2 regions of the Streptomyces sp. NPDC051051 genome follow, and region 1 is predicted to be linked to the other one. Evidence: riboswitches for the same ligand, from Rfam matches in the RefSeq annotation. Region 1 holds a riboswitch; the other holds the start of a gene.
The links. A riboswitch is a leader RNA that binds a small molecule or an ion and turns the genes downstream of it on or off. The one in region 1 is predicted to bind S-adenosylmethionine.
Positions count from the first base shown of each region.

Region 2: it holds a riboswitch for S-adenosylmethionine, as region 1 does, so the genes downstream of both, AB0N31_RS00650 (putative leader peptide) here and thrC (threonine synthase) in region 1, are expected to answer to the same signal.

Region 1 covers NZ_JBFBCB010000043.1:36,532-39,861, forward strand. Annotated here, with positions in the region: gene AB0N31_RS27775 (glucosyl-3-phosphoglycerate synthase) at 1-811, opposite strand, end outside; SAM riboswitch class I at 981-1,151, shown strand; gene thrC (threonine synthase) at 1,170-2,453, shown strand; gene AB0N31_RS27785 (MoaD/ThiS family protein) at 2,450-2,725, shown strand; gene AB0N31_RS27790 (cold-shock protein) at 3,191-3,330, shown strand, end outside.
Region 2 covers NZ_JBFBCB010000001.1:130,600-133,929, reverse strand. Annotated here, with positions in the region: gene AB0N31_RS00655 (sulfite exporter TauE/SafE family protein) at 301-1,086, opposite strand; SAM riboswitch class IV at 1,653-1,762, shown strand; gene AB0N31_RS00650 (putative leader peptide) at 1,790-1,912, shown strand; gene AB0N31_RS00645 (ABC transporter substrate-binding protein) at 2,096-3,330, shown strand, end outside.

The DNA of each region.
Region 1 (3,330 bases):
GCCCGCGGGCCAGCCGGAGCTGCGCGGTGCGGTAGATCGCCGCCGCCATCCTGCCGAGTGCCTGCCCGTCCTGGTGGCGGTGCTTGCGGACGCCGACGTCGACCTGGGCGAGGGCGTCCAGGCCGACCAGGTGCAGGGCGTCGACGAGCATGCCCAGCTCCACGCCGTAGCCGACGGGGAACGGGAGCTGTTCCAGCAGGCTGCGGCGGGCCGCGTACTCGCCGCCGAGCGGCTGCACGAAGCCGGCCAGCTGCGGCCAGTGCATGTTGAGCAGGGGGCGGGCCATGAGTTCGGTGACCCGGCCGCCCTGGCCCGCAGCGCCGCCCAGCGGGCGGTCGTACATCGCCTTGACCAGGTCCACGCCGGGCTCGGTGAGCAGCGGGCCCACGATCCCCGAGACGAAGTCGGAGGAGAACTCCTTGAGGTCGGCGTCGACGAAACAGACGATGTCCCCGGTCGTCACGAGCAGCGACCGCCACAGCACCTCGCCCTTGCCCGGCACGGCCGGTATCCGGGGCAGGATCTCGTCCCGGTGGACGACGCGCGCCCCGGCCGCCGCGGCGACCTGCGACGTGCGGTCGGTGGAGCCCGAGTCGACGACGACGATCTCGTCGACGAGGGGCACCTGCCGCATCAGGTCGTGGCGGATGACCGCGACGATGTCACCGACCGTCTCCTCCTCGTTCAGGGCGGGCAGCACCACGGACACCGACTGGCCCGAGGCGCGCTTCGCGGCCAGGACGCGGTGCAGCGGGCGGTCGGTCACGGACCAGGAGCGGGTGGCCAGCCAGGCTTCAGCTTCTTTCAGCACGGTCTGCGGCTCCTCACTGTCGTGATCACACGCGGTGCACGCGGGGTGACCGTGTGATCCATCTCGCGGTTCGGACGTCTGTCTCAACTGTCCTGGCCTTCGGTTACAGTCTTGAACAACGCGGATGACCATCGCATGTCCGAGGTGGCCGCTGTTCACAACTTCATACCGCTCATCCAGAGGGGCAGAGGGATACGGCCCGATGAAGCCCCGGCAACCCTCCAGCCGCGCGCGCCGCCAGGCGTGACCGCCCACGCGTCACGTCGATGTGGCGAGGCTCCCGGCTAGGGAAGGTGCCAAATCCGTCTCACGGCGAGATGCGTCGTGAGGAAGATGAGGAGAAAGGGCCTCGCCTCACATGGCTGCGCAGACAGTTGCAAGCACCACGAACTCCGTCGATCTCGGTCCCGCCACGGCGCTCTCCTGCCGCGAGTGCGGACACCGCGTGCCCCTCGGCCCGGTCTTCGCCTGCGAGGAGTGTTTCGGCCCGCTCGAGATCGCGTACGACTTCTCGTCCTACGAGACCGAGGAGCTCCGCAAGCGCATCGAGGCGGGCCCCGCGAACATCTGGCGCTACGCGCCGCTGCTGCCCGTCCCGGCCGACGTGGCGGAGAAGCCGAACATCAACCCCGGCTGGACCAAGCTCGTCCAGGCCGACAACCTGGCCCGCGAGCTGGGCGTCGACGCCGGCAAGCTGTTCGTCAAGGACGACTCCGGCAACCCGACGCACTCCTTCAAGGACCGCGTCGTCGCCCAGGCCATCGAGGCCGCCCGCGCCTTCGGCTTCACCACCCTCTCCTGCTCCTCCACGGGCAACCTGGCCGGTGCCGTCGGCGCCGCCGCCGCCCGCGCCGGTTTCCGCTCCTGCGTGTTCATCCCGCACGACCTGGAGCAGGGCAAGGTCGTCATGGCCGCGATCTACGGCGGCGAACTCGTCGGCATCGAGGGCAACTACGACGACGTGAACCGCTTCTGCTCCGAGCTGATCGGCGACCCGGCCGGCGAGGGCTGGGGCTTCGTCAACGTCAACCTGCGGCCGTACTACGCCGAGGGCTCCAAGACGCTGGCGTACGAGATCTGCGAGCAGCTCGGCTGGCGGCTCCCCGACCAGCTCGTCGTGCCGATCGCCTCCGGCTCGCAGCTCACGAAGATCGACAAGGGGCTGCAGGAACTGATCAAGCTCGGCCTCGTCGAGGACGGGCCGTACAAGATCTTCGGTGCGCAGGCCGAGGGCTGCTCGCCGGTGTCCGTCGCCTACAAGGCGGGGCATGACGTGGTCCGGCCGCAGAAGCCGGACACCATCGCCAAGTCCCTCGCCATCGGCAACCCGGCGGACGGGCCCTACGTCCTGGACATCGCGCGCCGTACCGGTGGCGCGGTGGAGGACGTGAACGACGAGCAGGTGGTCGACGCGATCAAGCTGCTGGCGCAGACCGAGGGCATCTTCGCGGAGACCGCCGGCGGCGTGACGGTCGGTGTGACCAGGAAGCTGATCGAGAACGGTCTCCTGGACCCGACGAAGACCACCGTCGTCCTCAACACGGGCGACGGCCTCAAGACCCTCGACGCGGTGGCCGGCACCGGTCTGACCGCCACCATCCGCCCCAACCTGGACTCCTTCCGAGAGGCTGGCCTCGCATGAGCGTGACCGTCCGCATCCCGACCATCCTGCGCACCTACACCGGTGGCAAGGCCGAGGTCCCGGCCGAGGGCGCGACCCTCGGCGAGGTCATCACCGACCTGGAGAAGAACCACACCGGCATCGCCGCCCGCGTCCTGGACGACCAGGGCAAGCTGCGCCGGTTCGTCAACGTGTACGTCAACGACGACGACGTGCGCTTCGAGCAGGGGCTGGAGACGGCGACCCCGGACGGCGCCGGCGTCTCCATCATCCCGGCCGTGGCCGGCGGCTGACCGGTGTTCCGTACCCGTCGGTAGTACCTGCCGGTAGTAACCGTCGGTAACAGGGATTACCGAGAGTTCATCGAATTGCCCCCTCCGCGAGAGAAGCGGAGGGGGCAATTCAGTGTGGTTGAGCGCGGTAGAGTTGGGGAACGCGTCGCCCGTCGCCTGCCGGCCGCAGAGGAGTTCCGTCGGGGCAGGCGATGAGAAACAGCCAAAGTGCGCATGTGTTTTGCGCCTTTCATTCCCTTTGTGGGGCCCGACTTGCCCTGAATCCGGGCGAACTCTCACTCTTCTCCGGACCCTTCGCGTCCAGATTTCTCGTCCGATTGACCTGTTGCAGACGGCAGTTGGACAGATACATTCGGCCGCGGTCGACGCGTTCCGGCGCACACCCCCAACCAACTGGGGGGTGAGGTCTGACCCGGATCCGCGAAGTGTGGATCTGTGCAAGGGCCAGTAATAGGGGAGTTAGGCATGGCTCAGGGCACCGTCAAGTGGTTCAACGCGGAGAAGGGGTACGGCTTCATCGCGGTCGACGGTGGTGCGGATGTTTTCGTCCACTACAGCGCGATCCAGATGGACGGATACCGCACCCTGGAAGAGGGCCAGCGGGT
Region 2 (3,330 bases), on a different contig from region 1:
GGCCGAACGACCGTCAGTGACTGCGGCGTTGGCGGGCCGTCGCTGGCGGGAGGACCTGCGTGCGGTCCCCCTTTCCTCGCCCGACCACTCCACACCCGGCGCACAGCACCGGCTCCGCGGAGGCGGGCATCACGCCCACGGCGGAGCCGGCCGCGCTGTGCGCGCAGGAGACGGCCCCCGGCCGCACGTGTTCCACGGTGTGCCGGCCCGGTCCGCCGCGCGGGGAGCGACAGCCCGGGTTCGCCGTCAGTGGCTGTCCCCCCTGCGGCCTTCGGCGGGGGACCCCGCCCGTCGCGGGGGTCAGCTGAGCGTGTCGATCGCGTAGAGGGCGCCGAGGGCGGTGGCGAGGGTGCCCAGCAGCAGACGGAGGAGTGTTTCGGGCAGACGGGGCTGGAGGCGGGCACCCAGGTAGCTGCCGATGAGGCCGCCGAGGCCGCAGGCCAGGCCGAGGGACCAGTCGGGGGCGATGCTGCCGGTTCGGGCCAGGGACAGCAACGCGTAGGTGGAGGCTCCGACGACGGACGTGGCGAAGGTGGAGGCGAGCGCGGCGGGGGCGACCTTGGCGACAGGGACCCCGCGGCCGGCCAGGACGGGGCCGAGGATTGAGCCACCGCCGATGCCGTAGATCCCGCCCACGACCCCGACGGCGAGCGCGAGGCCGGTGACCGTCCGGGGCGCGGGCTCGGGGCGCGGGCTCTCCAAGCGCGCGGGGCGGAGTGTCCCGGTGATCAGCCAGATGCCGAGCGGCAGCATCAGGGCGGCGATCAGGAGCCGGAAGACGTGTGGGCCCGGCAGGGCGAAGACGCGGATGACCGCGCCGAGAACCACGCCGGGGAGCGTGCCCGTCACCAGCCGGCGGACGAGCGGGCCTCGCAGGGCACCGGCACGCCGGTAGCGCAGGAGGGCACCTGGCCCTGCTACGACGTTGTAGAGAAGGTTCGTGGGGGTGACGGCCGGGTCGGGGACAGCGAACACGCTCAGTTGCACCGGCAGCAGGAAGACGGCCCCGGACACCCCGACCGGGGCGGTCACCACGGCGATCAGCAGCCCGACCACGACGCCGACCGCTCCCAGTCCCCACTCCACCCGGTTCCCCCTGCGCGTACGCCAGCCGATGCGGACCCCGACTCGTGCCCCGCGGAGAGCGTAGAGCGCCTCGCCGACGTGACGGCGATGAGGCCGATGTCGGTCGTGGCCGGGCGGCGGCCGCCGCCGTGGACGGGGTCACCGGTGTCGGCGACCGGGCCCGACCGCGGTACGGGCATCGAGCTCCCTTCCCTTGCCGCAGCCGAGTTCGTGCCGGTACCCGCCGGGCAGGCCGGACTCGTCGAGTCCCGCCGCATCGCGGAAGCACGAGCCGGAAGGGACCGCGGTCACCGGTGGTGCGACGAACAGCACGTCGGCCGGTCAGTACGCCTCACGCCGCAAGCAGGTCTGGCAGTTGTCCCGTCGCGCGATCACAGGAACACCGTCGGGGCCCTGCCGAACACGCACGCCGGGCACACCCCGCCGCACCGGTCGCATGCGATGCGGCGGTCACCTTCGACGATCTCGATCACGCGGCCCGGCCTCCTGCGATCACCGACCGACGCGGCTCGGACTGCGGCCGGCTCCATTGACGGATCACGGCGGCGATCGGTAAAGTTTCAAGTGGCATTGAGTGTCAGCGTGAAGCCCTGGCTTGCTGACCGGCAACCCTCCGACGCGGTGGGGTGCTCCAGGTGAAAGCCCGGCCGGGTCGCCCACCCGGCAAGCGCGTGGCCCCGTGGCAGGGCCTGGACCTGGAGGAATGAGCGTGCGGCACAGCAGCGTCTCGAGTCCCTCCAGCACGGCCGTGGCGGCTCTCTCCCGATTCTCCCGCCGACGCCACATCGACCTGCAGCGCATCACCACTTGCCTGTGTCGTGGCTGACCGAGTCCCGTCGGCTGTCCGAGGACGTTCACCGCTGGCTCTGACGCCCGCAGCAACCTCCTGATCTTTTCCCGCCCTACGCCCTTTGACCGTGTCGCTCTTCCCCGGGGGCGACACCGTCCATGCCTCTCCATGTCCGCACGGAAACGTGCGTGACGGCTTTCGAGTAGGAGAAATCATTCCGTGATATCGCATCCAAATTCCCGCACTGCCCGACGGGCGGCACTGACCGCACTCCTGACAACCAGTGTGCTGCTGACCGCATGCTCGTCCGGCAGCGGCAGCGGTTCGAGCAACGACAGCGGCCAGGCCAGGTCCGGCGGCACACTGACCTTCGCGGTGGGTTCCGACGCCGGCTGCGTGGATCCGCAGCAGGTCGCCAGCAACGACACCGTCTACTCGCTGCGCCAGGTGGTCGACTCCCTGACCGACCAGGACCCCAGGACCGGCAAGATCGTGCCGTGGCTGGCGAAGAGCTGGGACATCAGCCCGGACGCGACGACCTTCACCTTCCACCTCAGATCCGGTGTCACCTTCAGCGACGGGACGCCGCTGACCGCGCAGGTGGTCAAGGACAACTTCGACGCGGTACCGAAGCTGGGCGCCCTGGGGGGCCTGGCCCAGGGGTACCTGAGCGGCGTGGAAAGCACCTCCGTGGTCGACCCGCTCACTGTGCGGGTGAAGTTCAAGCAGCCCAACGCCCAGTTCCTGCAGGCCACTTCCACGTTCTCACTGGGCATCGAGTCGTCGGCGAGCGTGAAGAGGTCCCCGCAGCAGAAGTGCAGCCGGGGAATCGCCGGCAGCGGCCCGTTCACGCTGAAGCAGTACGTGCAGAACCAGTCGATCACCTTGGCCAAGCGCGCCGATTACGACTGGGGTTCCTCGCTGTGGACCAAGAAGGGCGCGGCGTACCTCGACAAGCTGGTGTTCAAGGTGGTGCCCGAGGCAGGGGTGCGCACCGGCAGCCTCCAGTCCGGTCAGGTGGACGCGATCAGCAGCGTGGGCAAGGCCGACGAGGCGGCGCTCAAGGGCGCTCACGTGGACCTGCTGCGGCGGGCCAACCCGGGCAACGTGTTCCACCTGGGGCTGAACAACTCCCGGCCACTGCTGAAGGACGTGAAGGTGCGTCAGGCGATCCTGTTCGCCATCGACCGGCAGCAGATCGTCGACGTCGTGTTCCCGACCGGTACGCAGCCGGCCACCAGCATACTGGCGCACACCACACCGGACTACGCCGACCTCGGCCCGGAGCTGGTCCACGACGCGGCGAAGGCGAAGTCCCTGCTGGACTCGGCCGGCTGGAAGACGGGCAGTGACGGCATCCGGACGAAGAACGGCGGCAGACTGAGGCTGTCCGTCACGTGGTTCGCCAACGCGGCCACGAACCAGCCCGCACTGGAGCTGATCCAGCAGCAGCT